2 linked regions of the Rubrivivax gelatinosus IL144 genome follow. The protein of the gene in region 2 interacts with the protein of the main gene of each other region in a pairwise test. Links are inferred from orthologs where the notes say so. Each region holds a gene or a part of one and is shown on either strand. Other genes may lie near its edges. The genes, in order: lpdA and odhB.

Region 1 (14,847 bases), 450 kb from region 2 along the record:
AAATCTCGGTTGGGGCCGCAGCCGGCGATGACCTTGAAGCCCTCGCGCGCCAGCCGCTGGCAGATTGCCGTGCCGATGCCGCCCATGCCGCCCGTGACGTACGCAACTTTCTGTGCCATGTGCTGTCTCCTTGAACTGTTGAGTCCGATCGTGGCCGCGCCGTCAGGCCGGCGCCATCGGCAACGACACTAGCGCCTCCTCTTCGTGGGGGGCGCCGCCGTAGGTCAGCGCTCGACCGTCAGCGCCACGCCCATGCCGCCGCCGATGCACAGCGAGGCGATGCCGCGGCGGGCGCCGCGCCGGCGCATCTCGTGCAGCAGGGTGACCAGGATGCGGCAGCCCGAGGCGCCGATCGGGTGGCCGATCGCGATCGCGCCGCCGTTGACGTTGACCTTCTCGGTGTCCCAGCCCATCTGCTGGTGCACCGCGCAGGCCTGGGCGGCGAAGGCCTCGTTGATCTCGAGCAAGTCCAGGTCGGCGGCCTTCCAGCCGGCACGCTCCAGCGCCTTGCGCGAGGCCGGCACCGGGCCCATGCCCATCGTCGCCGGGTCCAGGCCGGCGCTGGCGTAGCTGGCGATGCGCGCCAGCGGCTCCAGGCCCAGGCGCTCGGCCCGGGCGGCGCTCATCAGCATCACCGCCGCGGCGCCGTCGTTGAGCCCGGAAGCGTTGCCCGCGGTCACCGAGCCGGCCTTGTCGAAGGCCGGGCGCAGGCCGGCCAGCGCTTCGGCGCTGGTCTTGCGGTTGATGTACTCGTCGGCGTCGAAGACGAGCGGGTCGCCCTTCTTCTGCGGCAGCAGGATCGGCACGATCTCGTCCTTGAAGCGCCCGGCGTCCTGCGCCGCGGCCGCTTTGCGCTGCGAGGCCAGCGCCAGCTCGTCCTGGGCTTCGCGCGTGATGCCGTAGTGGCGCGCGACGTTCTCCGCCGTGATGCCCATGTGGTACTGGTTGTACACGTCCCACAGGCCGTCGACGATCATCGTGTCGACCATCTTCCAGTCGCCCATGCGCTGGCCGTCGCGCGAGCCCGGCAGCACGTGCGGCGAGGCGCTCATGTTCTCCTGGCCGCCGGCGATGACGACTTCGCTGTCGCCGTCGCGCAGCGCCTGCACGCCCAGCATCACCGCCTTCAACCCCGAGCCGCAGACCTTGTTGATCGTGTAGGCCGGCACGGCGTTCGGCAGCCCGGCCTTGATGACGGCCTGGCGCGCAGGGTTCTGGCCGCAGCCGGCCTGCAGCACCTGGCCGAGGATGACCTCGCTGACCTGCCCGCCTTCGAGCCCGCTGCGTTCCAGCAGCGAACGGATGACCGCCGCGCCCAGCTCGGTCGCCGGCGTGCGCGCCAGCGAACCGCCGAACTTGCCGACGGCGGTTCGGGCCGCGGCGACGATGACGATGTCGGTGCTCATGGAAGTCTCCTGTCGTTTTCGATGGGGCTCAGGCCTTGGCCTTGACGTAGCGGCCCGGCGCCGGCTCGAGGGCCTTGTGGCGGCGGCTGCCCGGTGTTTTCGGCGCGGCGACCTTGCGCCCGGCGTGGCCGGCGAGCCAGCGGCTCCACACCGGCCACCAGCTGCCCGGATGTTCGGTGGCGCCGGCGAACCACTCGTCGGCGGTGGCCGGCGTCGCGGCGTTCAGCCAGTGGCTGCGTTTGCCCTTGGCCGGCGGATTGATGACGCCGGCGATGTGGCCCGAAGCGCCGAGCACGAAGGTGCGGTCGCCGCTCAGCAGCGGAACGGAGGCGTAGGCCGCCTTCCACGGCACGATGTGGTCTTCCCGCGAGCCGTAGACGAAGGTCGGCAGGTCGATCGTGCCCAGGTCGACCTTCTCGCCGCAGACGATCAGCGCGCCGGGCTGCTTCAACTCGTTTTGCAGGTACATGTGGCGCAGGTACCAGCAGTACATCGGCCCGGGCAGGTTGGTCGAGTCGCTGTTCCAGTACAGCAGGTCGAACGGCGGCGGCGTCTCGCCCTTCAGGTAGTTGGCGACGACGTAGTTCCAGACCAGGTCGTTGGGGCGCAGGAAGCTGAAGGTCGTGGCCAGCTCCTGGCCCTTCAGCAGCCCCGGGCCGCCCGGCGCGTCGGCGCCGATCGTCATCTCGCGCCACTGCACGCCGGCTTCGTCGACGAAGAGATCCAGCACGCCGGTGTCGCTGAAGTCCAGCAGCGTCGTCAGCAGCGTCATCGACTGCGCCGGGCGCTCGCCGCGTGCCGCCAGCACCGCCAGCGCGGTGGAGAGGATGGTGCCGCCGACGCAGAAGCCCAGCGTGTTGATCGTCTCGCTGCGCGTGATCTCGCGCACGACGCGGATCGCCTCGATCGGCCCGCGCTCGATGTAGTCGTCCCAGCCCAGGTTCCGCAGCGACGCGTCGGGGTTGCGCCAGCTGATCACGAAGCAGCGGTGGCCCTGCTCGACGGTGTAGCGGATCACCGAGTTCTCGGGCTGCAGGTCGAGGATGTAGTACTTGTTGATGCACGGCGGCACGAACAGCATCGGCCGCTGGTGTACGGTGGCCGTCAGCGGCCGGTACTCGATGAGCTGGAACAGCTCGTTCTCGAAGACCACCGTGCCCTCGGTCGTCGCGACGTTGCGGCCGACCTCGAACAGCGTCTCGTCGGTCTGGGAGACGTGGCCCTTGGCGAGGTCCTCGACGAGCTGGCGCACGCCGGTGGCGATGCTCTGGCCCTGGCTCTCCAGCGCCTTGCGCAGCGCCTCGGGGTTGAAAGCCAGGTAGTTGCTCGGGCTGGCGGCCTCGACCCACTGCTGCACCGCGAAACGCACGCGTTCGCGTGCCTTGGCGTCGCCCTGCACCGAGTCGGCCATGCGCTGCAGCGTGCGCGCGTTCAGCAGGTACATCTGGGCGACGTAGGCGGCGCCGGGGTTCTTCGCCCAGTCCTCGGCCGAGAAGCGACGGTCGCCCAGAGAGGGCTGCGCAGCAGCTTCCTGCGCGGCTCGCTGCAGCGCCTCGTTCCACAGGTCCGACGCGGCCTTCAGGTAGTCGCCCTGGATCGCCGCCAGGGCCTCCTGCGGCACCCGCAGGCTGGCCGCCGATTTCAGCAGTTCACCGACCGCGGCGCCGAAAGCCGCGGCTGGCGTGCCGTCGGCGGCCGGCAAGCTGCGCTTGCTCGTCATGGCTTGTCTCCTCGCTGGCGATGGTGGCTGCGGCAAACCGCGGGCCCCTCGACTCGCAACGGTTGTAGGCCGGGCGGCTTACCTCGGGTTGACGCGGGCCGCGATACTTACGGACCGCAACACCCTAACCCAGATGTACATCGTCCCCATCGCCTGGATGTACGTCGTGCTGATGATGGCTTTGGCCGAAGCGCTGTCGCCCCACGGCAGCGTGCTCGGCGCCATCGTCACCTTCACGATGTACGGTCTTCTGCCGCTTTCGATCGTGCTCTACGTCATGGGCACGCCGGCCAGGCGCCGCGCGCGCCGTGCCGCAGAAGCCGCCGAAGCGGCCGCCGCTTCAGCCGCGGCGCCAGACGGCGGCGGCCATGCGCCCGGTGAGGCGGTCGCGGCGGAACGAAAAGAACCGTGAGCCGTCCTCGACGGTGCACCAGGCGCCGCCGCTGACGCGTTCGACACCCATCGCCGCCAGACGCCGGCGGGCCAGCCCGGGCAGGTCGGCGAGCCAGCGGCGCTCGCCGTCGGCGCGCCGACGCGGGCGGAACAGCGCCGAGACGTCGGCCGCCGGCTCGGCGGCAGGATCGCCGCCGAAGGCTTCGACGACGTCCTGACCGACTTCAAACTGGCGCGGCCCGATGCAGGGCCCGAGCCAGGCGAGCAGATCCTGCGGCGCCGCGCCGGTGGCCTCGCACAGCGCCGCGGCGGTGGCTTCGACGACGCCGCCGGCCAGGCCGCGCCAGCCGGCGTGCGCCGCGCCGACCCCACGCCCGTCGGCCGTGCACAGCAGCACCGGCAGGCAGTCGGCGACCAGCACCGTGCAGGCGACGCCGGCAGCCGTCGTCACGCTGGCGTCGGCCTGGGCCAGCAGGTCGGAGGGCTCGTCGCCACGCAGCCGCACGACGGCCGCGCCGTGCACCTGGTCGAGGTAGACCGGGCGCGCGCCGAGCGCCGCGGCGAAGCGGCGCTGGTTCTCGCGCACCGCCTCGGGCGCGTCGACGGCGTCGCCGCGCAGCCCCGGCGGGCGCAGGTTCAGGCTGTCGAACGGCGCGGCGCTGACGCCGCCCTGGCGGGTGCTGAAGGCGGCACCGACGCCTTCGGGCGCCGGCCACTCGGGGTGCAGCAGCATGGACTCAGGCCTCGGCGTCGGGACAGCGCGACGGCTGGGTGTCGGCGAAAGCCGGCAGTTGCAGGCAGGCGTCGAAGACGCGCCGCACGTTGGGCACGTGCTCCAGGCGGCAGTCGAAACGCTGGGCGTTCATCACCTGCGGCACCAGCACGCAGTCGGCCAGCGTCGGCGACTCCCCGTGGCAGAAGGTCGAAGGCTGTGCCGCGAGCTGGCGCTCGACGGTCTCCAGCCCGGTCTCGACCCAGTGCCGGTACCAGCGGTTCTTGTCGTCTTCGGACAGCTTCAGGTCGTGCACCAGGAAGCGCAGCACACGCAGGTTGTTCAGCGGGTGCACCTCGCAGGCGACGTCGTAGGCCAGCGAACGCACGCGCGCCCGGCCCACGGGGTCGGCCGGCAGCAGCGGCGGCTCGGGGTGCGTCTCGTCGAGGTATTCGATGATCGCCATCGACTGCGTGATCACCGCGTCGCCGTCGCGCAGCAGCGGCACCAGGCGCGCCGCCGACACCGCGGCATACGACTCCTGGAACTGCTCGTTGCGGCGCAGATGCACCGGCTTGTAGTCGTATTGCAGCCCCTTGAGCGCGAGCGCGATGCGCACCCGCCAGGAGGCCGACGATCGGAAGTAGTTGTAGAGCTCCATGCTCACCTCACGGCCACGCGCAGGGTGCCGAGGCCTTCGACGGCCCCTTCCATCACGTCGCCCGGCACGACGGCCCCCACGCCTGCCGGCGTGCCGGTGAAGATCAGGTCGCCGGCTTGCAGTTGCCAGGCGCGGCTGAGCTGTTCGATCGTCTCGGCGATGCTCCAGATCAGGTCCGAGAGATCGCCCTTCTGCCGCGGCTGGCCGTTGACGGCGAGCGTGATCGCGCCGCGTTCGAGCGTACCGCAGCGTGTGCGCGGCACGAGCGGGCCGATCGGTGCCGACTGCTCGAAGGCCTTGCCGATCTCCCAGGGCCGGCCCTGCTTCTTCATCTCGTTCTGCAGGTCGCGGCGCGTCATGTCCAGGCCGACGGCGTAGCCCCAGATGCACTCGGTGGCCTCGGCTGCCGGGATGTCGCGGCCGCCGCGGCCGAGCGCGACGACGAGCTCGATCTCGTGGTGCAGGTTGGCCGTCAGCGAGGGATAGTCCATCGTGCCGGTCTCGCCTTCGGCCACCGGCAGCAGCGCGTCGGCCGGCTTCATGAAGAAGAACGGCGCCTCGCGCCCGGTGTGGCCCATCTCCTGCGCGTGCTCGGCGTAGTTGCGGCCGACGCAATAGATGCGACGCACCGGGTAAACACCGCCGCCGGCGACCGGCAGCGTGACGGGAGCGGGTGCGGGCAGGACGTGCATATCCAAGATCAAGACAGTGGACGATGAAACGATGATGCCACGCGCCGCCGCTACACTGCCGCCATGTTCGAGCCCCGCCGCATCCGTCACTGCCGGGTCTGCGGCCACCCGGCACGTTACGCCGTCCCGCCCGAGGACACCCGCGAACGCGCGATCTGCACCGCCTGCGGCGAGATCCAATACGAGAACCCGATCAACGTCGTCGGCACCGTGCCGGCCTGGGGCGACCAGGTGCTGCTGTGCCGGCGTGCGATCGAGCCCCGTCACGGCCTGTGGACGCTGCCGGCCGGCTTCCTGGAACTGGGCGAAAGCACCGCCGAAGGCGCGATGCGCGAGACCGACGAGGAAGCCGGCGCACGCATCGAGCTCGGCGCCTTGTTCACGGTGCTGAACGTCGTCAGCGCCGGCCAGGTGCATTTCTTCTATCTGGCGCAGCTCCAGGACACGGTGCTTGCGCCCGGCCCCGAGACGCTGGAAGCGCGGCTGTTCCGCGAACACGAAGTGCCCTGGGACGAACTGGCCTTCCGAACGGTGCGCGAGACGCTGCGGCTGTATTTCGCCGACCGCGAACGCGGCCGCTTCGAGGTGCACGCCGGCGACATCCGCTGACGCCGCCCCGGCGGCTTCAGAGGGCGCGCACCGCCGGCCCGGTCGCGGCGTCGAAGCCGGCGTCGAACAGCACCTGAAGGTCGGCCTCGTCGTCGACGCCTTCGGCCACCAGGACCAGCCGCATGCCGTGCACCAGGCCGACCAGGCCGGCGGCGAAGGCATGAACGGTCGGATCGCCGGCCGCGCCGCGCAGGAAACGCGCTTCGATGCGCACGTGGTCCAGGCCGAGTCCGGCCAGCCGCGCCAGCGCGTGCATCGAGGCGCCGGCATGTTCGACGCCCAGGCGCACGCCACAGGCGCGCCAGGCCTGGGCCGCATCGCCCAGGCGCGGCAGCGCACGTTCGAGCCAGACGCCTTCGCCGACGTCGATCAGCAGCCGACGCGCCGCCGCCGGCTGGGCCTGCAGGCGCTGCTGGACCTCGGCGACGAAGCCCGGCGTCGTCAGCGACGCGGCACCGACGTGAACGCAGCGTGCACGGCCGTCGCGGTCGATGGCCAGCAGGGCCAGCTCGATCGCCATCAGGTCCACGCGCGGCAGCAGCCGCGAGCGGGTGGCCATCGCCAGCCAGCGCTGCGCTTCGCGGTACGGGCCGCCGGCATCCAGTTGCAGGCGCAGCGGGCATTCCAGATGCAGCAGGCGGCCGTCGGCGGCGACAACCGGGAACTCGCCCAGCGCCGCGCGGCCGTCCTGCAAGGCCTCGGCGATGCGCGTGCGCCAGGCCTGTTCGCCCTGCACCGCGCCGCCGCCGGCATGGATCTCGATGCTGAACGGGCCGGCGGCTTCGGCCTGGGCGAGCGCCAGGTCGGCCGCGGCCAGCGCGTCGCCGGGCAGCCCGGCCCGCAGGTCGTCGGCGCCGCCGATCGCCAGCTCGATGCCGCCCGGCCCGGCCGCCGGTGTCGCGCGCAAGGCTTCGAGCAGCGTGCGCGCGGTCTCGTCGGCGACGCCGTTGGCCGGCAGGCAGAGCGCGAAGTCGCTGTCGTTCAAGCGCCCGGCGAAAGCGCCGACGACGTGCTGCGGATAGGCGTCCAGCGCCTCGCCGATCAGCGCGATGCGGCGCTCGACGGCGTCGTCGCCGATCTGCAGCCGCAGCGGGCCGAGGTTCAGCGCGCGCAGCAGCAGCAGCGAGCGCTCGGGCGCGGCGCCCTGCCCCAGCACGCTGCCGAGCAGGCCGACGAAGTGGCGCCGGTTCGGCAGGCCCGACACCGGGTCGGTGTGGGCCTCGCGGCGCAGCGCCTCGACGCGGTCGGCCTCGCGTCCGACCTCCACCAGCCGCTCGGCGGCGACCGCGGGCACCGGCGCCGCGGGACGCGCGTCCTCGCGCCGTCCCTGGTACCAGGCGGCAAGACGCCGACGTAGCGCGTCGGGCATGAAATCGGGCAGCGGCGGCAGAGGTTCCTCGCGTCGTCGCCGGGCGGGCGTCGGATCGCCCAGCATGCCAGCAGCTTCGTCCGCGGGCCGGGCCGACTTGAGCCCGACCCCGCGAAATGGTGGCGATTAGCACTTCATTTGCAATTGAGAACGCTTCGCATTTGCACACATTAGCCGTCATTGATGTCGGATAGCGACGCAAAGCCGAGCGAGATACGATCTATGTCAGCCGAATAGGCTCATGTTGCGTTACCGTCTCGGGTGTTGGTCCAAACGTGCGTAGACGTCATGGGCCACCCGCATCGACTTCCCTTTCGGAGACCGCGAATGACCTCTCGTCGTGAATTCATCCAGATCGTCCCGCTGGCCGGCGCCGCGCTGTTCACTGGCCGCAGCGCCATGGCCGCACCGGTGGACGAGAAGGACCCGCAAGCCGTCGCGCTGGGCTACGTCGCCGACGCCGCCAAGGCCGACAAGGCGAAGTACAAGCAGTTCGTCGCCGGTTCCCACTGCGGCAACTGCGCCCTGTTCCAAGGCAAGCCGACCGACGCGACCGGCAACTGCCCGCTGTTCGCCGGCAAGCAAGTGAACAACAAGGGCTGGTGCAGCGCCTGGGCAAAGAAGGCCTGAGGAAACCCGTTCGCCCGCGCCACCGACGCGGGCCGGTGTTTCGCCAAAAAAGAGGGCTCCCGCGGGAGCCCTCTTCCTTTTGCGTGACGCGCCGTCAGCGCCGCGCCGGCGGCAGGTCGGTGCAGCTGCCGTGCGCGGCTTCGGCGGCCAGGCCCAGCGACTCTCCCAGCGTCGGGTGCGGGTGGATCGTGCGGCCGATGTCGACCTCGTCGGCGCCCATCTCGATGGCCAGCGCGACCTCGCCGATCATGTCGCCGGCATGCGTGCCGACGATGCCGCCACCCAGGATGCGGTGCGTCTGGGCGTCGAACAGCAGCTTGGTGAAGCCTTCGTCGCGGCCGTTGGCGATGGCGCGGCCCGAGGCGGACCACGGGAACAGGCCCTTCTTGACCGCCACGCCGCGCGCCTTGGCCTCGTCCTCGGTCAGGCCGACCCAGGCGACCTCGGGGTCGGTGTAGGCCACGCCCGGGATCACGCGGGCGTCGAAACGCGCCTTGTCGTCGCCGGCGGCGACTTCGGCGGCGACATGGCCTTCGTGCACCGCCTTGTGCGCCAGCATCGGCTGGCCGACCAGGTCGCCGATGGCGAAGATGTGCGGCACGTTGGTGCGCATCTGCACGTCCACCGGCACGAAGCCGCGTTCGTCGACCTGCACGCCGGCACGCTCGGCGCCGATGGCACGCCCGTTCGGGCGCCGGCCGACCGCCTGGAGCACGAGGTCGTAGACGCCGTCGCTGCGCGTGCCGTCGGCCGCCTCGAACTGCACGCGGATGCCGTCGGCGGTGGCTTCGGCGCCGACCGTCCTGGTCTTCAGCATCAGCCGGTCGAAGCGGTGGGCGTTCATCTTCTGCCAGACCTTGACCAGGTCGCGGTCGGCGCCGGCCATCAGGCCGTCGAGCATCTCGACGACGTCCAGGCGCGCGCCCAGCGTCGAATAGACCGTGCCCATCTCCAGGCCGATGATGCCGCCGCCGATGACCAGCATCTTCTTCGGCCGCTGGCGCAGTTGCAGCGCGCCGGTGGAGGTGACGATGCGCTCGTCGTCGGGCAGGAAGGGCAGCTTCACCGCCTCGGAGCCGGCGGCGATGATGGCCTGGGCGAAGCGGATCGTCTGCGTGCCGCCGGCCGAGAGCTCCACGGCCAGCTCGTGCGGCCCGGCGAAGGCGCCGACGCCCTGCACCACCGTCACCTTGCGCATCTTGGCCATTGCGGCCAGCCCGCCGGTGAGCTTGGAGACGACCTTCTGCTTGTGCGCGCGCAGCTGGTCCAGGTCGATCTGCGGCGTGCCGAAGCTGACGCCGGCGGCCGCCAGGTGCGCCGCTTCGTCGACGACCGCGGCGACATGCAGCAGCGCCTTGCTGGGGATGCAGCCGACGTTGAGGCAGACGCCGCCCAGCGTCGGGAAGCGCTCGACGAGCACGACCTTCATGCCGAGGTCGGCAGCGCGGAAGGCAGCCGAGTAGCCGCCCGGGCCGCCGCCCAGCACCAGCAGGTCGCAGTCGTAGGCGTCGCCGGACGCAGCGGCCACCGGGGCCGGCGCGGGCTGCGCTGCAGGCTGCGGGGCGGGCGCGGCGGGAGCCGCCGGGGCCGGTGCCGCCGCCTCGGCGGTCTCGATGTTCGCCAGCAGCACGCCCTGGCTGACCTTGTCGCCGACCTTCACGGCGAGGCTGCGCAGCACGCCGGCGTGCGGCGACGGGATCTCCATCGACGCCTTGTCGCTCTCGACGGTGATCAGGCTCTGTTCGGGCTTGACCGTGTCGCCGGCGGCGACGAGGACTTCGATGACGGTGACTTCCTTGAAGTCGCCGATGTCGGGAACGCGGATCTCGATGACGGCCATCGCGTTCCCCTCAGAGCATCACGCGGCGGAAGTCCGCCAGAACCGACGCCAGGAAGGCGTTGAAACGCGCCGCCGCGGCCCCGTCGATGACGCGGTGGTCCCAGCTCAGCGACAGCGGCAGCATCAGCCGCGGTACGAACTCGCGGCCGTTCCACTGCGGCTTCATCGCGCTGCGGCACACGCCCAGGATCGCGACCTCGGGCGCGTTGATGATCGGCGTGAAGTAGGTGCCGCCGATGCCGCCCAGCGAGCTGATCGAGAAGCAGCCGCCGGTCATCTCGGCCGGCGAGAGCTTGCCGTCGCGCGCCTTCTTGGCCAGTTCGGCCATCTCGCGGCTGATCTGCAGGATGCCCTTGCTGTCGACGTCGCGGATCACCGGCACGACGAGCCCGTTGGGCGTGTCGGCGGCGAAGCCGATGTGGAAGTACTTCTTCAGCACCAGTTCGTCGCCGTCGAGCGAGGCGTTGAACTCGGGGAACTGCTTGAGCGCCGCGGCGCAGGCCTTGATCAGGAAGGCGAGCATCGTGACTTTGACGCCCGACTTCTCGTTCTCCTTGTTGAGCTGGACGCGCAGCGCCTCCAGCTCGGTGATGTCCGCGTCTTCGTGGTTGGTGACGTGCGGGATCAGCACCCAGTTGCGGTGCAGGTTGGCGCCGCTGATCTTCTTGATGCGCGACAGCGACTGGCGCTCGACCGCACCGAACTTCGTGAAGTCGACCTGCGGCCAGGGCAGCAGACCGGGCAGCGTGCCGGCGGCGGCAGCAGCGGCCGGGGCGGCCGGGGCCTTGGCCTGTTGGGCGCGGGTCTGCGCCTCGCCGGCCATCACGCCCTTGACGAAGGCCTGCACGTCTTCCTGGGTGATGCGGCCCTTGGGGCCGCTGCCCTCGAGCTCCTCGAGCGGCACGCCGAGTTCACGCGCATAACGCCGGATCGACGGCGACGCGTGCGGCAGCGTGGCGGACACCGGCGCGCTCGGGTCGTGTGCCGGCACCGGCGCCACGGCCGGCGCGGACGCCGGCGGCGTGGGGGCGGCAGCAGCCGGCGCAGGCGCGGCCGGCGTCGCTGCGGCCGCAGCCGCGGGTGCCGCGACCGGCGCCACCGGCGCGCTGGCGGCCGCCACCTCGAGCACCGCGACGACCGAGCCGCGGCTGACCTTGTCGCCCAGCTTGACCTTCAGCTCGCGCAGCACGCCGCCGTGAGAGGACGGGATCTCCATCGAGGCCTTGTCGCTCTCGACGGTGATCAGGCTCTGCTCGGCCTTGATCGTGTCGCCCGGCTTGACGAAGACCTCGATGACCGTGACCTCGGCGAAGTCGCCGATGTCGGGCACCAGCACCTCGATGCTGGCGGTGGCCGCCGTCGGGGCCGGCGTCGGAGCAGGTGCTCCGGCCGGAGCCGCGGGAGCGGGCGCCGCCACCGGGGCCGCCGGGGCCGCAGCTGCGGCCGCCGGCGCACCGGCCTCGTCGGCCACCTCGAGCAGCGCGATCACGCTGCCCTGGCTCACCTTGTCGCGGAGCTGGATCTTCAGCTCGCGCACCGTTCCGGCGCGTTCGGCCGGGATCTCCATCGAAGCCTTGTCCGATTCGACCGTCGCCAGCGACTGGTCCAGCGCGATCGTGTCGCCCGGCTTGACCAGCAGCTCGATGACCTCGACGTCCTTGAAGTCGCCGATGTCGGGGACCTTCAGTTCCACCACCGCCATGCGTTATCTCCGTTAGTCTTTTCGATTTTCAGGCGTACAGCGGGTTCGCCTTGGCCGGGTCCAGGCCGTACTTGGCGATCGCCTCGGCGACCTTGGCCGCCGGCACCGTGCCTTCCTCGGCCAGCGCCTTCAGCGCGGCGACGACGATGTAGTGGCGATCGACCTCGAAGTGCGAGCGCAGCCGGCTGCGGAAGTCGCTGCGGCCGAAGCCGTCGGTGCCGAGCACCTTGTAGACCCGGCCCTTGGGCAGGAACGGGCGGATCTGCTCGGCGTAGTTCTTCATGTAGTCGGTCGACGCGATCACCGGGCCGGCGTGCGCGCCCAGCTGCTGCGCGACGTAGGGCACGCGCGGCTCGGCGGTCGGGTTCAGCAGGTTCCAGCGCTCGCAGTCCTGGCCGTCGCGCGTCAGCTCGTTGAAGCTCGGCGCGCTCCAGACGTTGGCCGACACGCCCCAGTCGACGGCGAGCAGGTCGCGCGCGGCCTGGGCCTCGCGCAGGATGGTGCCGCTGCCCAGCAGGTTGACCTTGGGCGCGTGCTCGGCGCCGGGCTCCAGCAGGTACAGGCCCTTGATGATCTGCTCCTCGGTGCCGGGCTTCAGGCCGGGCATCGGGTAGTTCTCGTTGAGCAGCGTGACGTAGAAGAAGACGTTCTCCTGCTTCTCGACCATGCGCTTCAAGCCATGGTGCAGGATGACGCCGACCTCGTGCGCGAAGCTCGGGTCGTAGCTGACGCAGTTCGGGATCGTGCCGGCCAGGATGTGGCTGTGGCCGTCCTCGTGCTGCAGGCCCTCGCCGTTGAGCGTCGTGCGCCCGGAGGTGCCGCCCAGCAGGAAGCCGCGCGCCTGCATGTCGCCGGCTGCCCAGGCCAGGTCGCCGATGCGCTGGAAGCCGAACATAGAGTAGTAGACGTAGAACGGCACCATGATCCGGTTGTTGGTGCTGTACGACGTCGCCGCGGCGATCCAGCTGGCCATGCCGCCGGGCTCGTTGATGCCTTCCTGCAGGATCTGGCCGGCCTTGTCCTCGCGGTAGTACATGACCTGGTCGCGGTCGACCGGGGTGTACTTCTGGCCTTCGGGGTTGTAGATGCCGATCTGGCGGAACAGGCCTTCCATGCCGAAGGTGCGCGCCTCGTCGACGAGGATCGGCACGACACGCGGGCCCAGCGCCTGGTCACGCAGCAGCTGCGTCAGGAAACGCACGTAAGCCTGGGTGGTGCTGATCTCGCGGCCTTCGGCGGTGGGGTCGAGCACGGCCTTGAAGGTCTCCAGCGGCGGCACCGTGAAGCTCTCGTCGGCGACGCGGCGGCGCTGCGGCAGGTAGCCGCCCAGCGCCTTGCGGCGCTCGTGCAGATAGCGCATCTCCGGCGTGTCGTCGGCCGGCTTGTAGAACGGGATCTTCGGCAGCTCGCTGTCGGGGATCGGCACGTTGAAGCGGTCGCGGAAGTAGCGGATGTCCTCGTCGCTCAGCTTCTTGGCCTGGTGCGCGGTGTTCTTGCCTTCGCCGGCCTTGCCCATGCCGTAGCCCTTGACGGTCTTGACCAGCACGACGGTCGGCTGGCCGGTGTGGGCGTTGGCGCGGTGGAAGGCGGCGTACACCTTGTTGGCGTCGTGGCCGCCGCGGCGCAGCTGCCAGATGTCGCTGTCGCTCATCTTGGACACCATCTCCAGCGTGCGCGGGTCGCGGCCGAAGAAGTGCTTGCGCACGAAGGCGCCGTCGTTGGCCTTGAAGGCCTGGTAGTCGCCGTCCAGCGTGTCCATCATGATGCGGCGCAGCGCCCCATCTTTGTCGCGCGCCAGCAGCGGGTCCCAGTTGCTGCCCCAGATCAGCTTGATGACGTTCCAGCCGGCGCCGCGGAACTCGCCTTCGAGCTCCTGGATGACCTTGCCGTTGCCCCGCACCGGGCCGTCCAGGCGCTGCAGGTTGCAGTTGACGACGAAGATCAGGTTGTCGAGCTTCTCGCGCGCCGCCAGGCCGATGGCGCCGGTGCTTTCCGGCTCGTCCATCTCGCCGTCGCCCAGGAAGACCCAGACCTTGCGCTTGGAGGTGTCGGCGATGCCGCGCGCGTGCAGGTACTTCAGGAAGCGCGCCTGGTAGATCGCCATCAGCGGGCCCAGGCCCATGCTGACGGTCGGGAACTGCCAGAACTCGGGCATCAGCTTCGGATGCGGGTAGCTCGACAGGCCCTTGCCGCCGACTTCCTGGCGGAAGTTCAGCAGCTGCTCCTCGCTCAAGCGGCCTTCGAGGAAGGCGCGGGCGTAGATGCCGGGCGCGCTGTGGCCCTGGATGTAGAGCAGGTCGCCGCCGTGGCCTTCGCTGTCGGCATGCCAGAAGTGGTTGAAGCCGGCGGCGAACATGTGCGCCACCGAGGCGAAGGAGCTGATATGGCCGCCCAGATCACCGCCGTCCTCGGGGTGCAGGCGGTTGGCCTTGACGACCATCGCCATCGCGTTCCAGCGCATCGCCGCACGCAGCCGGCCTTCGAGCTCGAGGTTGCCGGGGCTGCGCTCTTCCTCGTCGGGCGGGATGGTGTTGACGTAGGCCGTGTTGGCAGAGAACGGCAGGTTGACGCCGGCGCGGCGCGCCTCGTCGATCAGCTGGTCGAGCAGGTAGTGCGCCCGCTCGGGGCCTTCGTTGGCGATGACGGCGGACAGCGCCTCCAGCCATTCGCGCGTCTCTTGCGCATCGTGGTCACGGGGATCGCCCGGCAGGGCATCCAGCTGAGCAGCCATGCTTGTCTCCTTCTGTCGTCAGGCCGAAAACGGGCGCGAGTGTGGCACAACTTGCGCGAATTTCGAATAGTGCGGGCACTTCTCATATTGCGATATTCGCGTCATTCGCATCAGCGCCTCGGCGTTGCCCCGAACCGCATCCACCGCCGTCGCTCGGGATAATGGCCCGATGGCCCCGACTCCCGCTCCGCCTCCTGGCGCCGCATCCGACATCACCCGGCGCCGCCGTCCCTTCTCCGGCTGGTGGCGCGGGCTGTCCCCGTCGCGCCAGGACCGCCTGGCGACGCTGGACCCGCTGGCCTCGGTGCTGCTGTTCCTGGCCGCCATCATTTCGGCCTTCTGGTACCTGCGCAACGAGGAAATCGTGCGCGAGACCGAGTCG
Region 2 (14,794 bases):
GCGAGATGCTGGTCAACAAGGCGCGCCAGCGGGCCCGCGGCGGCGGCGACAACCTGTCGCTGGCGCTGATGCGCTTCGAGGCGCTGAAGTAGCCGCCCCCGGCCCTAGTTCTTCGGGATCTCGGGCCGCGCCGGCAGCGGCGTCGACGGCTTCTTGTCCTTGGCGCGGCGGTCGGCCTCGCGTTCGGAAATGCGGGCGCGGTCCTCGGCAGCCTGCTGGCGCAGGTCCTCGGCGGCCTGGGCCCGGCGCTGGGCACGTGCGGCCTCGTCGCGCGCGCGCTGCGCGCGTTCGGCGGCCGACGGCGTCTGCGGCGCGCGTGCGGCGGGTGCCGATGCCGCCTCGCGGATCACCGGCGCCGGCTGCGCCGGCATCGGCGGGCGTGCGGCGGCCTCGCGCTGCTTCTCCTCGATGGCCTGCAGGCGCGCCGCGGCACGGCGGCGGCGGCCCTGCTCGTCGAGCACCAGCTCCTGGTGCTTGAGGCGACCCAGGGTCTCGCGGCGCCGGGCCTTGGCCTCGTCGACGCAGGCGGTGACGACGAAGCGTTTGCGGCACTCGGCCTCCTCGGCCGCGTAGCGCGACTCGGCAGCGCTGCGTTCGGCGGCGATGCGGCTGCGCTCGGCGCGGTCGTCGAGATCCGAGGTGGCGGAAGCCGCCAGCGCGGCCCAGGAGGCGGCCAGCAGCGGCAGCGCGGCCAGCGGCGGGAGAAGACGGCGATACATCGGCGGGAGTGTGCCCGAGGGCGAAGCTTCAGGTCAGCGAGGTGTCGACCTCGCGGCGTTCGAGCCCGAGGTACTCGGCCGACTGCATCTCGCGCAGCCGCGACACGGTGCGCGGGAACTCGTGGGCCAGCGGGCCGTCGGTGTACAGCGCCTCGGGCGGCACCTCGGCCGAGACGAGGAACTTGACGCGCCGGTCGTAGAGCACGTCGACCAGCCAGGTGAAGCGCCGCGCCTCGCTGGCCAGGCGCGGCGGCATCGCGGGCACGTCCGACAGGATCAGCGTGTGGAAACGCGAGGCCAGCTCGAGGTAGTCGTTCTGCGAGCGCGGACCGCCGCACAGCGTCTTGAAGTCGAACCAGACGACGCCGCCGGCACGCCGGCGCGCGCGCAGCTCGCGGTGCTCGATGTGCAGCAGCGGGTCTTCGTCACGCGCCTCGGCCAGGCGCTCGAAGGCTTCGGCCAGCGCGCGCTCGGCCTCGGCGTCGGCCGGGCAGTGGTAGGTGGCGACCTGCTGCAGCGTGCGCTGGCGGTAATCGATGCCGGCGTCGACGTCGACGACTTCCAGCTGCGCCTTCAGCAGCTCGATGGCCGGCAGGATGCGGTCGCGGTGCAGGCCGTTAGGGTACAGGTCGTCGGGGTGGAAGTTGGACGTCGTGACGATGCTGACGCGGTTGTCGAACAACGCCTGCAGCAACCGGTGCAGGATCATCGCGTCGGTGACGTCGGCGACGTGGAACTCGTCGAAGCAGATCAGGCGGAAGCGCCGCGCGATGCGCCGGCCCAGCTCGTCCAGCGGGTCGACGGTGCCTTTGAGGTCCTGCAGTTCGCGGTGCACCTCGCGCATGAACTCGTGGAAGTGCAGCCGCGTCTTGCGCACCAGCGGCACGGCCTGGAAGAAGCAGTCCATCAGGAAGCTCTTGCCGCGGCCGACGCCGCCGACCATGTAGACGCCGCGCGGGATCGGCGGGCGCACCAGCAGCTTGGTGATGCGGTTGCCGCGCCGCGCCTTGTAGTCGGCCCACTCGCGCTCGCAGCGCTCGAGCGCGTCGATCGCACGCAGCTGCGCCGGGTCGGACTGGTAGCCGCGCTCGGCCAGCGTGGCCTCGTACAACGCTCGGACGCCGCTCATCGGTTCAGGAAGCTCAGTGGAGGATGGAAAGACCGCGATGCTAGCCGGCGTCGTGCACGACCCGGTCGCGGCCCTCGTGTTTGGCGCGGTACAGCAGCGCATCGGCGCGCGCCAGCGCCGCGATCAGGTCTTCGCCGGCGCTCACCGCCGTGACGCCGATGCTGACCGTCACCTGCAGGCCCTCGGCGATCTCGCCCCAGGCATGTTCGGCCAGCGACCGGCGCACACGCTCGAAAGCGCCGGCCGCCTCGTCGGGCGGGAGCGCGGCCAGCGCGACGAACTCCTCGCCGCCCAGGCGCGCCAGCAGGTCCGGCGCGCGCAGCGAAGCCGCCATCAGCGCCCCGGCCTGGCGCAGCACGGCGTCGCCGACGAGGTGCGAGAAGCGGTCGTTGATGCGCTTGAAATGGTCCAGGTCCAGCACCGCCAGCACCAGCGGGCCGGGCCCGCGCCGGGCCTCGAACTCGGCTTCGAGCGCGCGCCGGTTCGGCAGCCCGGTCAGCGCGTCGGTCTCGGCCAGGCGGCTGTACTGGCGCACGTCGTCCTGCAGGCCCTGGTTGTGGGCGCGCAGCTGGCGGTTCTCGTCGCGCAGGTGCAGGTCGACGAGGCGCGCGGCGAGCTCGTCGACGCGCGCGTCCAGCGCCGCGCGCACCGAGGCCATCTGGCGCGCGTGGCAGCGCAGCAGCAGAGGCAATGCGGCGTCGGGACGACCCGCCAGGTCTTCGGCACGCGCACGGCGGCGCAGCCAGACCGCGCCGTCGTCGGCAAAACGTTCGGCCAGCTCCAGCGCCCGGGCCGCTGACCGGGTTCCGTCCTCGCCGCGTCGCCGCAGCAGCTCGCCATGCAGCAGCCAGCCCTCGGCCATCAGCCCCGGCGGCATGCCGCGGGCCTCGTCGACCAGCGCCTGCAGCAGCGGCGCCGCCGCCGCGTCGTCGCCGGCCCGCACCAGCCAGCCGGCACGCAGGAAGTCGTGGCTGCTGCGCCCCGGCACGCCCCGGGCGGCCAGCTCGGCCGTCGTGCGGTCGACGGCCTCCAGCGGCCAGCGCAGCTCGGCCAGCAGCGCCGCGGCCTTGTCGGCGTCGACCTCGTGCAGCTGGTCCTAGGCGTGCAGGCCGCTGTGCACGAGGTTGATGCGCAGGCGCAGCAGGATCGCCTCGTCGGCCAGCACCGTGCCGGCCTGCAGCGCACGACGTGCCGACTCCAGCGCGTGCAGGTCCAGCCCCAGCGCCTCGAAGGCCAGCGTGACGCCGGTGAAGACGGTGGCCACGGTGCGCGGCTCGTCGACGTCGGCCATGCGCCGCAGCACGTGGCCGACGGCCTGCATCGCAGGCACCGGCCGCAGCGCGCGGGCCCGTTCCGAGGCGAGCAGGACCCAGGCCGAGGCCTCGAGCTCGGCGGCGCCGGCGCGCAAGGCGTGGCCGGCGGCACGCTCGGCCCATTGCTGGGCCGGCAGCGGCTGCTCGCGGTTGGCGTGGCCCTTGGCCAGCAGCAGCGCCGCCTCGGCGGCGTCGCGCCAGGCGTCGACGGCCAGCGCCTCGTCGTGCAGCGCCTGCACCTCGGGGCTGGCGGCTTCCACCGGGCCCTGGGCGAAGGCCTGCCGCAGTGCGTCCAGGCGGGCCGCGAACGGCGAAGCGCCGGCCGCGCCCCCGGCAGGCGGCATCAGAAGTTCAGGGTGCGCTTGTCGACGGCCAGCGCCGCTTCCTTCACCGACTCGGCGAGCGAGGGGTGGGCGTGGCAGATGCGCGCGATGTCCTCGCTGCTGGCCTTGAAGGCCATCGCGACGCAGGCTTCGGCGATCAGCTCGCTGGCCATCGGGCCGACGATGTGCACGCCGAGGATCTCGTCGGTCGTGGCATCGGCGAGGAACTTGACCATGCCGGTCGTGTCGCCCAGCGCACGCGCGCGGCCGTTGGCCATGAACGGGAAGCTGCCGGCCTTGTAGGCGCGGCCTTCGGCCTTGAGTTGCTGCTCGGTCTTGCCGACCCAGGCGATCTCGGGGCTGGTGTAGATGACCCAGGGGATCAGGCCGAAGTCGACGTGGCCGTGCTGGCCGGCGATGCGCTCGGCGACCGCGACGCCCTCTTCCTCGGCCTTGTGCGCCAGCATCGGCCCGCGCACGACGTCGCCGACCGCCCAGACACCCGGCAGGTTGGTGCGGCACTCGTCGTCGACGACGATGGCGCCGCGCTCGTCGAGCTTCAGGCCCACGGCCTCGGCGTTCAGGCCGGTGGTGTTGGGCTGGCGGCCGATCGAGACGATCAGCTTGTCGACGTCCAGCGTCTTCTCGGCGCCCTTGGCGTCGGCGTAGGCGACGCTGACGCCCTTGGCGCCGGTCTTGATCTCGCCGATCTTCACGCCCAGCTCGACCTTCAGGCCCTGCTTGGCGAAAGCCTTCTGCGCTTCCTTGGCGATCTGCTCGTCGGCCGCACCCAGGAAGGCCGGCAGCGCCTCGAGCACCTGCACCTCGGCGCCCAGGCGGCGCCAGACCGAGCCCATCTCCAGGCCGATGACGCCGGCACCGATGACGCCCAGCTTCTTGGGCACCGCGCCTATGCGCAGCGCGCCGTCGTTGCTGAGGATCTTGTCCTCGTCGAAGGGCAGGCCGGGCAGCGCGCGCGCGCTGGAGCCGGTGGCGACGACGACCTGCTTGCCGGTCAGAACCTCGTCGCCGACGGCGATCTCCCAGCCGCCGTCGACCGCCTTCACGAACGAACCGCGGCCGTGGAAGAAGCTCACCTTGTTCTTCTTGAACAGGTAGAGGATGCCGTCGTTGTTCTGCTTCACGACCTGGTCCTTGCGCGCGACCATCTTCGCGACGTCGATGGACAGGCTCTTCAGACCGATGCCGTGATCGGCAAAATGCTTGGCGGCGTGCTCGTAGTGCTCGCTGGACTGCAGCAGCGCCTTGCTCGGGATGCAGCCGACGTTGGTGCAGGTGCCGCCCGGGGCCGGGCCGCCCTTGTCGTTCTTCCACTCGTCGATGCAGGCGGTGGCGAAGCCCAGCTGGGCGGCACGGATCGCGGCGATGTAGCCGCCCGGGCCGCCGCCGATGACGATGACGTCGAAGTTCTTGGACATGAGGTCTTTCTAGACGGGATCCTCGGGCACGAAGATCCACAGCAGCAGGTACAGCAGCACGCCGGTGCCGCCGAAGAAGGCCAGGCCGAGGGTGACGAGGCGCCAGATCCAGCTCTCGACGCCGGTGGCGCGCGCCAGGCCGCCGCAGACGCCGCCGAGCCAGCGGTCGGCTCGGCTGCGGCGCAGGCGGTTGACGGCGTCGACGGCCGGCGCGGCCGCCGGGCCGTCGAGCAGGCGGGCCTTGGCGCGCGCGAACTCCTCGTCGCTCAGCACGCCGCGCTGGCGCAGTTCGTCCAGACGGGAGAGTTCGTCGGCCAGGCTCATCGTGCGGGTCAGATGTCGAACAGCAGGCGCGACGGGTCTTCCAGCGCTTCCTTCATCGCCACCAGGCCGAGCACGGCCTCGCGGCCGTCGATGATGCGGTGGTCGTAGGACATCGCCAGGTAGTTGATCGGGCGGATGACGATCTGGCCGTTCTCGACGACGGCGCGGTCCTTGGTCGCGTGCACGCCGAGGATCGCGCTCTGCGGCGGGTTGATGATCGGCGTCGACAGCATCGAGCCGAACACGCCGCCGTTGCTGATCGAGAAGGTGCCGCCGGAGAGCTCCTCGATCGACAGCTTGCCGTCGCGGGCCTTGGTGCCGTACTCGGCGATCTTCTTCTCGACGTCGGCAAACGACATCTGGTCGGCGTTGCGCAGGATCGGCACGACCAGGCCGCGCGGCGAGCCGACGGCGATGCCGATGTCGAAGTAGCCGTGGTAGACGATGTCGTTGCCGTCGACCGAGGCGTTGAGCACCGGGTACTTCTTCAGCGCCGCGACCGCGGCCTTGACGAAGAAGGACATGAAGCCGAGCTTGACGCCGTGTTCCTTCTCGAAGCGCTCCTGGAAGCGCTTGCGCATCTCCATCACCGGCGCCATGTTGACCTCGTTGAAGGTCGTCAGGATGGCGTTGGTGGCCTGCGACTGCAGCAGGCGCTCGGCGACGCGGGCGCGCAGGCGCGACATCGGCACACGCTGTTCGGGGCGCTCGCCGAGGTTGACCGCGGGCGCGGCCACCGGCGGCAGCGGCTTGGCGACGGCCGGAGCGGCCGGCGCGGCGACGGGCGCCGGCGCCGCGGCCTTGGGCGCGGCCAGCGCGCCGAGCACGTCGCCCTTGGTGACGCGGCCGTCCTTGCCGGTGCCCGGCACCGAGCCGGCGGCCAGCTGGTTGTCGGCCATCAGCTTGGCCGCCGCGGGCATCGCGACGCCGGCCTTGGAGCCGCCTGCGGCGGGGGCCGGGGCAGCCGGCGCCGGGGCGGCGGCGGCAGGCGCCGGAGCGGCTGCTGCGGGCGCGGCGGTGCCAGCCTTGGCCTCGGTGTCGATCTTCGCGATCAACTGGTCGCTGGCGACGGTGGCGCCGTCGGCCTCGACGAGTTCGGCCAGCACGCCGGCGGCCGGCGCCGGCACTTCGAGCACGACCTTGTCGGTCTCGATCTCGATCAGGATCTCATCGGCGGCGACGGCGTCGCCGGGCTTCTTCTTCCATTGCAGCAGGGTGGCTTCCGCGACCGATTCGGACAGTTGCGGGACCTTCACTTCAACGATTGCCATGGTCTATCTCGGTGTCTTGTTCGGGGCACCGCGGGGCGAGAGGGGCCGACACGGCTCCATCGACCACGCGGCGAGGCCGGGCTGCGCCACACGGCGCGCCCGGCACGCGCTCACTTGGTCAGCACGAAGCCTTTGAGCTTGCCGTAGGCCTGCTCGAGCAGCGCCTTCTGCTGCTCCTGGTGCAGGTGCGAGTAGCCGACCGCGGGCGAAGCGGACGGCGGCCGGCCGGCATAGCCCAGCTTCTGGCCGTCGAGCATGTTCTCGTGCACGTAGTGCTGCACGAAGAACCACGCGCCCTGGTTCTGCGGCTCGTCCTGGCACCAGACGACCTCGGTGGCGTTCGGGAAACGCTTCATCTCGGCCGCGAAAGCCTTGTGCGGGAACGGATAGAGCTGCTCGACGCGGATGATCGCGACGTCGGCGGCCTTCTTCTCCTCGCGCTTTCGGATCAGGTCGTAGACCACCTTGCCCGAGCAGCAGACGACACGCTTGACCTTGTCGGCCTCGGCCTCCGGGTGCAGCGAGGTCATCACGGTGCGGAACTCGCCGCGCGTGAACTCGGTGAGCGGCGAGGTCGCGTCCTTGGCACGCAGCAGCGACTTCGGCGAGAAGATCACCAGCGGCTTGCGGAACGGGCGCACCATCTGGCGGCGCAGCAGGTGGAAGATCTGGCTGGCCGAGGTCGGCTGCACGATCTGCATGTTGTTGTCGGCGGCCAGCTGCATGAAGCGCTCCAGGCGCGCCGAGCTGTGCTCGGGACCCTGCCCTTCGTAGCCGTGCGGCAGCAGCATCACCAGGCCGTTGGCCCGGCCCCACTTCACTTCGCCGGAGGCGATGAACTGGTCGATGACGACCTGCGCGCCGTTGGCGAAGTCGCCGAACTGGGCTTCCCAGATCGTCAGCGTGTTCGGCTCGGCCGAGGCGTAGCCGTACTCGAAGCCGAGCACCGCTTCTTCGGACAGGATGGAGTCGATGACGACGAACGGCGCCTGGCCTTCGGCGACGTTCTGCAGCGGCACGTAGGTGCCGATGTCCCACTTCTCGCGGTTCTGGTCGTGCAGGACGGCATGGCGGTGCACGAAGGTGCCGCGGCCGCAGTCCTCGCCCGACAGGCGCACGCCGTAGCCGCTGGCCACCAGCGACGCGTAGGCCAGCGTCTCGCCCATGCCCCAGTCGACGTTGACCTCGCCACGGCCCATCGCGGCGCGGTCGGCGAGCACCTTCTCGACCAGCGGATGCAGCTTGAAGGTCGGCGGCACCGTCGTCACGCGCTCGGCCAGGCGCTTGATCTCGGCCAGCGGCAGCGCGGTGTCGGCGGCGTCGGTCCACTTCCGGCCCAGGTACGGGGCCCAGTCGACCGCGTACTTGCTCTTGAAGTTGGTCAGCACCGGGTTGATCGTGTGCCGGCCCTCGTCCATCGCCGAGCGGAAGGCCTTGACCATCTGGTCGGGGCCGTCGGCCGGCAGCACGCCCTGGGCGACGAGCTTGTCGCCGTAGAGCTTGCGCGTGCCCGGGTGCTGGGCGATCTTCTTGTACATCAGCGGCTGCGTCAGGCTCGGCGTGTCCTGTTCGTTGTGGCCGAGCTTGCGGAAGCAGACGATGTCGACGACGACGTCCTTCTTGAACTGCTGGCGGTAGTCCATCGCCAGCTGGGTGCAGAGCACGACGGCCTCGGGGTCGTCGCCGTTCACGTGCAGCACCGGCGCCTCGATCATCTTGACGACGTCCGAGCAGTACAGCGTCGAGCGGCTGTCGCGCGGGTCGCTGGTCGTGAAGCCGATCTGGTTGTTGACGACCAGGTGCACCGTGCCGCCGGTGAAGTAGCCGCGCGTCTTGGCCAGCGCCAGCGTCTCCATCACGACGCCCTGGCCGGCGAAGGCCGCGTCGCCGTGCACCTGCACCGGCAGGACCTGGTTGCCCATCGGGTCGCCGCGGCGGTCCATGCGCGCCTTGGCCGAACCTTCGACGACCGGGTTGACGATCTCCAGGTGCGAGGGGTTGAAGGCCAGGCTCAGGTGAACCGGGCCGCCGGCGGTCGAGACGTCGCTCGAGAAGCCCTGGTGGTACTTGACGTCACCGGCCGGCAGCGCCTCGGGCGCGGTGTGGTCGAACTCGGCGAACAGGTCCTTGGGCATCTTGCCCAGGGTGTTGACGAGCACGTTCAGGCGGCCGCGGTGGGCCATGCCGATGACGATCTCCTGCACGCCCTTCTCGCCGGCACGCTGCACCAGTTCGTCCATCGACGCGATGAAGCTCTCGCCGCCTTCGAGCGAGAAGCGCTTCTGGCCGACGTACTTGGTGTGCAGGTAGCGCTCCAGGCCTTCGGCGGCGGTCAGGCGCTCGAGGATGTGCTTCTTCTCCTCGGCCGTGAAGCTTGGCTTGCTGCGCGAGGACTCCAGGCGTTCCTGCCACCAGCGCTTCTCGGTCGGGTCGGTGCCGTGCATGAACTCGACGCCGATCGTGCCGCAGTAGGTCTCGCGCAGGGCCTGCAGGATCTCCCGCAGGCTCATGTTCTCGGCCTTGCTGAAATACGTGTTCGCGGCCGAGAACATGATGTCCATGTCCGACTCGCTCAGGTCGTAGAACGCCGGATCGAGCTCGGGGATCTTGGGGCGCTCGGTGCGCTTCAACGGATCGAGGTCGGCCCAGCGCGAGCCGAGAACGCGGTAGGCCGCGATCAGGCTCTGGACGTGGACCTGCTTGCGCGCGACGGCGAGGTCGACGGCGCTGGCCTTGAGCGCGAAGGCGTTGGCCTTGGCGCGTTGTGCGAAGGATTCGACGACCGGGGCGTGGGCGACGTCGCGGCTGTCGGAACCGTCGACCGCGGGCACGTGCTGGAGGTTGTCGAAGTAGGCGCGCCAGTTGTCGGGCACGCTGCCGGGGTTGTCGAGGTAGGCCTCGTAGAGTTCCTCGACGTACGGGGCATTGCCCCCGAACAGGTACGAATTCGACCTGTACTGCTGCATCATCTCTCGCGCACCTTTCGCCCCGGTTCCCAGGGCTACGATGGGTTGATCAACCTTCCGCGGCCCCGGCTTCACCGGTTGGCGGATTGCGACCCGCCTTGCTGCACATCTGACTCAGCAAGGGGACGGGAAGGACCAGACACGTTCCGTATCCAGCGAAGGACTGTAGCACTTGTACTGAATCCGGGTGGGGCGATCTGAGCCAGCGCAAACCCGGGCGGCTTCGTGCGCCGCGTGGCAAATGGCACGCGGCGGCGGTCTTCATCGGCGCTTGGCGGCCCGCCATCAGGGCGCACACTGCGCCCGCCATGTCCACCCGCCGCATCCTGCTCGTGCCCGAGGCGCCGCCCAAGCCGGCGACCGGCGAGCCCTGCAACGGCTGCGGCGTCTGCTGCGCCGCCGAGCCCTGCCCGCTGGGCGTGTGGATCTCGCGCCGCCGCCACGGCGCCTGTGCGGCGCTGGTCTGGGCCGCCGACGAAGGCCGCTACCGCTGCGGCGCGATCGCCGAGCCCGGCCGCCATCTGCCGTGGCTGCCCTCGGCCTGGACGGCGCGGCTGGCGCGGCGCTGGGTCGCCGCGGGCGTCGGCTGCGACGCCGACTACGAGGTGCTGGACGGACGACGGGCCGGCGACGCCGCGAACGGCGACCCGGCCCGCTGAGCCCGGCGGGGCCGACTCAGGCCGTCAGGCCCAGGCGCTGGCGCGCCGCGTCGTACTCGCGCTTGAGCCGTGCGACCAGTTCGCCGGCCGGCAGCACGGCCTTCACGGCACCGATGCCCTGGCCGCAGCCCCAGATGTCCTTCCAGGCCTTGGCGCCGTCGCCGCCGAAGTTCATCTTCGACGGGTCGCTCTCGGGCAGGTGGTCCGGGTCCAGCCCCGCGTTGCGGATCGACGGCTTCAGGTAGTTGCCGTGCACGCCGGTGAAGAGGTTGGAATAGACGATGTCGTCGCTGTCGCAGTCGACGATGCACTGCTTGTAGGCCTCGGCGGCACGCGCCTCGTCGGTGGCGATGAAGGCCGAGCCGATGTAGGCCAGGTCGGCGCCCATCGCCTGCGCGGCCAGCACCGCGTCGCCGGTGGCGATCGAGCCCGACAGCGCCAGCGGCCCGTCGAACCAGGCGCGGATCTCCTGGATCAGCGCGAACGGGCTCTTGACGCCGGCATGGCCGCCGGCACCCGCCGCCACCGCGATCAGGCCGTCGGCGCCCTTCTCCACCGCCTTGTGCGCGAAGGCGTTGTTGATGACGTCGTGCAGCACGATGCCGCCCCAGGCGTGCACCGCGTCGTTGAGGTCGCTGCGCGCGCCCAGCGAGGTGATGACCAGCGGCACCTTGTAGCGCGCGCAGACCTCCAGGTCGTGCTCGAGCCGGTCGTTGCTCTTGTGCACGATCTGGTTGATCGCGAACGGCGCCGACTTGCGCTCGGGGTGGTCGCGGTCCCAGGCGGCCAGCGTCTCGGTGATCTCGGCCAGCCACTCGTCGAGCTGCGAGGCCGGCCGCGCGTTGAGCGCCGGCATCGAGCCGACGATGCCGGCCTTGCACTGCTCGATGACGAGCTTGGGGTTGCTGATGATGAACAGCGGCGAGCCGATGACCGGCAGCGCCAGATGTTGCAGCACGGGCGGCAGCATCAGAAGGCCTCCAGTTCGAGCGCGGTGACCGACTCGGCACCGTCGACGATCGCGTCGCGCAGCCCGCCGCAGCGCACCAGCAGGTGGTCGCCGTAGAAGCGTGCGGTGGCGATCTTGGCCTTCATGAACTCGGGGTCCTCGCCGGCGGCCAGGTGCTGTTCGGCGACGAGCAGCGCGCGCGCCATCTGCCAGCCCGCGACCGCGGTGCCGGCCAGCATCAGGTAGGGCACGCTGCCGGAGAACACCGCGTTCGGATCGCTCTTCACCTTGGCGAGCACGAAGTCGACGACGTCCAGGAAGGCACGGCGCGCGGCGCCCAGGTGGCGCGCCATCGCCAAGGCCGCGGCGCTGCCGGACGCGTTCAGCTCGCCTTCGGTGGCCTCGATCTGCGCGGCGATCGCCCGCGCCGTGGCGCCGCCGTCGCGCGCCGTCTTGCGGCCCACCAGGTCGTTGGCCTGGATCGCCGTCGTGCCTTCGTAGATCGTCAGGATCTTGGCGTCGCGCAGGTGCTGGGCGGCGCCGGTCTCCTCGATGAAGCCCATGCCGCCGTGCACCTGCACGCCCAGGCTGGCGACGTCCAGGCTCATCTCGGTGGACAGCCCCTTCACCAGCGGCACCAGGAACTCGTAGAAGGCCTGGTTCTGCTTGCGCGCGGCTTCGTCCGGATGGGCGTGCGCGGCGTCGTAGGCGGCCGCGGCCACCAGCGCCATCGCGCGGCAGCCTTCGGTGTGGGCGCGCATCGTCATCAGCATGCGGCGCACGTCGGGGTGGCGGATGATGGCCGAAGCCCCCGGCGTCGAGCCGTCGACCGGGCGGCTCTGCACGCGGTCGCGCGCATAGGCCACGGCCTGCTGGTAGGCGCGTTCGGCCAGCGCGATGCCCTGCACGCCGACGCCGAAACGCGCGGCGTTCATCATGATGAACATGTACTCGAGGCCGCGGTTCTGCTCGCCGACGAGGTAACCGACAGCGCCCCCGTGGTCGCCGAACTGCAGCACCGCGGTCGGGCTGGCCTTGATGCCCAGCTTGTGCTCGATGCTGACGCAGTGCACGTCGTTGCGCGTGCCGTCGGCCAGCACCTTCGGGCAGACGAACAGCGAGATGCCCTTCACGCCTTCAGGCGCGCCGCTGACGCGTGCGAGCACGAGGTGGACGATGTTCTCGGCCATGTCGTGTTCGCCCCAGGTGATGAAGATCTTCGTGCCAAATAGCTTGTAGCTGCCGTCGCCCTGCGGCTCGGCACGCGTGCGCACCAGCGACAGGTCGCTGCCGGCCTGCGGCTCGGTCAGGTTCATCGTGCCGGTCCAGCGCCCCGAGATCAGGTTCGGGATGTAGGCCTGCTGCATCTCGTGGCCGCCGGCGGTCAGCAGCGCCTCGATGGCGCCGTCGCTCAGCAGCGGGCACAGCGCGAAGCTGATGCTGGCGCTGTTGACCATCTCGCCGCAGGCCGCACCGATCAGCTTGGGCAGGCCCTGGCCGCCGAACTCCACCGGGTGCTGCAGCCCCTGCCAGCCGCCTTCGGCGAACTGCTGGAACGCTTCCTTGAAACCCGGCGTGGCGCGCACGCGGCCGTCGGCGAACGAAGAAGGATCCAGGTCGCCGACGCGGTTCAGCGGCGCGACGACGTTCTCGTTGAACCGCGCGCATTCCTCCAGCACGGCGACGGCGGTGTCGAAGCCGGCGTCCTCGAATCCGGGCAGCGCGGCGACGGCGTCGAGGCCCGCGAGCTCCTTCATCACGAACAGCATGTCCTTGACCGGGGCACGGTACGTCATGGTTCTTGTCTCCAGATGGAAAAAAGGCGCCACGGAGGGCGCCTCGGGGTCTTGTTTTTCTTCAGAGCGCGGCGACCAGCTCCGGCACCGCGGCGAACAGGTCCGCCTCCAGGCCGTAGTCGGCGACGCTGAAGATCGGGGCCTCGGGATCCTTGTTGATCGCGACGATGACCTTGCTGTCCTTCATGCCCGCCAGATGCTGGATCGCGCCGCTGATGCCGGCGGCGATGTAGAGCTGCGGCGCGACGATCTTGCCGGTCTGGCCGACCTGCCAGTCGTTGGGCGCGTAGCCGGCGTCGACCGCGGCGCGGCTGGCGCCGAGTGCGGCGCCCAGCTTGTCGGCCAGCGGCGTCAGCACCTCGTTGAACTTGTCGCTGGAACCCAGCGCGCGGCCGCCGGAGACGATGATCTTGGCAGCGGTCAGCTCGGGCCGGTCGCTGGTGGCGAGTTCCGAGCCGACGAAGACCGACAGGCCCGAGTCGGCGACTGCCGGGATGGCATCGACCGAGGCCGAGCCGCCGCTGGCCGCCGCGGCGTCGAAGCCGGTCGTGCGCACGGTGATGACCTTGATCGCGTCGGCGCTCTGCACCGTGGCGATGGCGTTGCCGGCGTAGATCGGGCGCTCGAAGGTGTCGGCCGAGACGATCTTCGTCGCGTCGCTGATCTGGGCGACGTCCAGCAGCGCGGCCACGCGCGGGGCGACGTTCTTGCCGCCGGCCGTCGAGGGGAACAGCACGTGGCTGTAGTCCTTGGCGATGGCGACGACCTGGGCGGCGAGGTTCTCGGCCAGGCCGTGGGCCAGCGCCGCGCCGTCGGCGTGCAGGACCTTGGCGACACCGGCGATCTGCGCCGCGGCCTGGGCGGCGCCGCCGGCGTTCTCGCCGGCGACCAGCAGGTGCACGTCGCCGCCGCAGGCCAGCGCCGCGGTGACGGTGTTCAGGGTCGCGCCCTTGACGGTCGCGTTGTCGTGTTCGGCAATGACGAGGACAGCCATCTCAGATCACCTTCGCTTCGTTCTTCAGCTTCGAGACCAGGGTCGCCACATCGGGCACCTTGACGCCGGCGCCGCGCTTGGGCGGCTCGCTGACCTTCAGCGTCTTCAGCCGCGGCGTCACGTCGACGCCCAGGTCGGCCGGCTTGACGACCTCCAGCGGCTTCTTCTTGGCCTTCATGATGTTGGGCAGCGTGACGTAGCGCGGCTCGTTCAGGCGCAGGTCGGCGGTGACGACGGCCGGCAGCTTGAGGTCCACGGTCTCGGCGCCGCCGTCGACTTCGCGCGTGACCTTGGCACGGCCGTCGGCGATCTCGATCTTGCTGGCGAAGGCGCCCTGCGCCAGGCCGGCGAGCGCGGCCAGCATCTGGCCGGTCTGGTTGGCGTCGTCGTCGATCGCCTGCTTGCCGACGATGACGAGGCCCGGCTGCTCCTTGTCGACCAGCGCCTTCAGCAGCTTGGCGACGGCCAGCGGCTGCAGTTCCTCGGTGGTCTCGACGAGGATCGCGCGGTCGGCGCCGATCGCCATCGCGGTGCGCAGCGTCTCCTGGCACTGCGTGACGCCGCAGGACACGGCGACGATCTCGGTCGCGACGCCCTTCTCCTTGAGCCGCACCGCCTCTTCGACGGCGATCTCGTCGAAGGGGTTCATGCTCATCTTGACGTTGGCGATGTCGACCCCGGTGCCGTCGCTCTTCACGCGGACCTTGACGTTGTAATCGACCACCCGCTTGACGGGGACCAGCACCTTCATGCCTCAGCTCCTGGGAGTTGACGTTGACGTTACCCGACGATTCTAGTGGGGGGTTCCGAAGCCCCTGAGGCGGAACCCCCAGAAATCGAACGATCGTTCTATTTTGGGCGAACCCCATCAGGGTGAACACTAGGATTCCCCCTGCCCCGAGGGCGCAGCCG

The links.
Region 1: the proteins of odhB (region 2) and lpdA interact in binary tests that used the Escherichia coli proteins (3 or more experiments, as listed by UniProt). The link is inferred for Rubrivivax gelatinosus IL144 from one-to-one orthologs.

Annotation. Positions count from the first base shown.
Region 1 is NC_017075.1:2,486,106-2,500,952, reverse strand. Bases 7,660-10,622 are described here. They hold lpdA (dihydrolipoyl dehydrogenase), read right to left. Parts: upstream 10,033-10,622; coding sequence 8,287-10,032; downstream 7,660-8,286. Other genes in these bases: aceF (dihydrolipoyllysine-residue acetyltransferase), read right to left, coding at 10,043-10,622; RGE_RS11540 (high-potential iron-sulfur protein), read left to right, coding at 7,890-8,192. Outside these bases: phbB (acetoacetyl-CoA reductase), read right to left, coding at 1-119; RGE_RS11575 (acetyl-CoA C-acetyltransferase), read right to left, coding at 225-1,406; phaC (class I poly(R)-hydroxyalkanoic acid synthase), read right to left, coding at 1,435-3,126; RGE_RS23695 (hypothetical protein), read left to right, coding at 3,260-3,538; peptidoglycan editing factor PgeF, read right to left, coding at 3,467-4,252; maiA (maleylacetoacetate isomerase), read right to left, coding at 4,257-4,892; RGE_RS11555 (fumarylacetoacetate hydrolase family protein), read right to left, coding at 4,895-5,584; RGE_RS11550 (NUDIX hydrolase), read left to right, coding at 5,648-6,193; RGE_RS11545 (EAL domain-containing protein), read right to left, coding at 6,210-7,628; more of aceF, read right to left, coding at 10,623-11,734; aceE (pyruvate dehydrogenase (acetyl-transferring), homodimeric type), read right to left, coding at 11,763-14,465; RGE_RS11520 (PAS domain-containing sensor histidine kinase), read left to right, coding at 14,635-14,847. UniProt on the Escherichia coli protein: Lipoamide dehydrogenase is a component of the glycine cleavage system as well as of the alpha-ketoacid dehydrogenase complexes.
Region 2 is NC_017075.1:2,931,489-2,946,282, forward strand. What follows is about bases 4,388-7,297. They hold odhB (2-oxoglutarate dehydrogenase complex dihydrolipoyllysine-residue succinyltransferase), read right to left. Parts: upstream 6,519-7,297; coding sequence 5,256-6,518; downstream 4,388-5,255. Other genes in these bases: lpdA (dihydrolipoyl dehydrogenase), read right to left, coding at 4,388-4,923; RGE_RS13490 (PspC domain-containing protein), read right to left, coding at 4,933-5,247; RGE_RS13500 (2-oxoglutarate dehydrogenase E1 component), read right to left, coding at 6,629-7,297. In the rest of the region: RGE_RS13460 (PP2C family protein-serine/threonine phosphatase), read left to right, coding at 1-92; RGE_RS13465 (hypothetical protein), read right to left, coding at 105-719; cell division protein ZapE, read right to left, coding at 748-1,848; RGE_RS23265 (GGDEF domain-containing protein), read right to left, coding at 1,889-2,836; RGE_RS13480 (hypothetical protein), read right to left, coding at 2,945-3,505; more of lpdA, read right to left, coding at 3,505-4,387; more of RGE_RS13500, read right to left, coding at 7,298-9,487; RGE_RS13505 (hypothetical protein), read left to right, coding at 9,793-10,143; RGE_RS13510 (NAD(P)H-dependent flavin oxidoreductase), read right to left, coding at 10,160-11,113; RGE_RS13515 (acyl-CoA dehydrogenase), read right to left, coding at 11,113-12,888; RGE_RS13520 (electron transfer flavoprotein subunit alpha/FixB family protein), read right to left, coding at 12,950-13,882; RGE_RS13525 (electron transfer flavoprotein subunit beta/FixA family protein), read right to left, coding at 13,884-14,633. UniProt on the Escherichia coli protein: E2 component of the 2-oxoglutarate dehydrogenase (OGDH) complex which catalyzes the second step in the conversion of 2-oxoglutarate to succinyl-CoA and CO(2).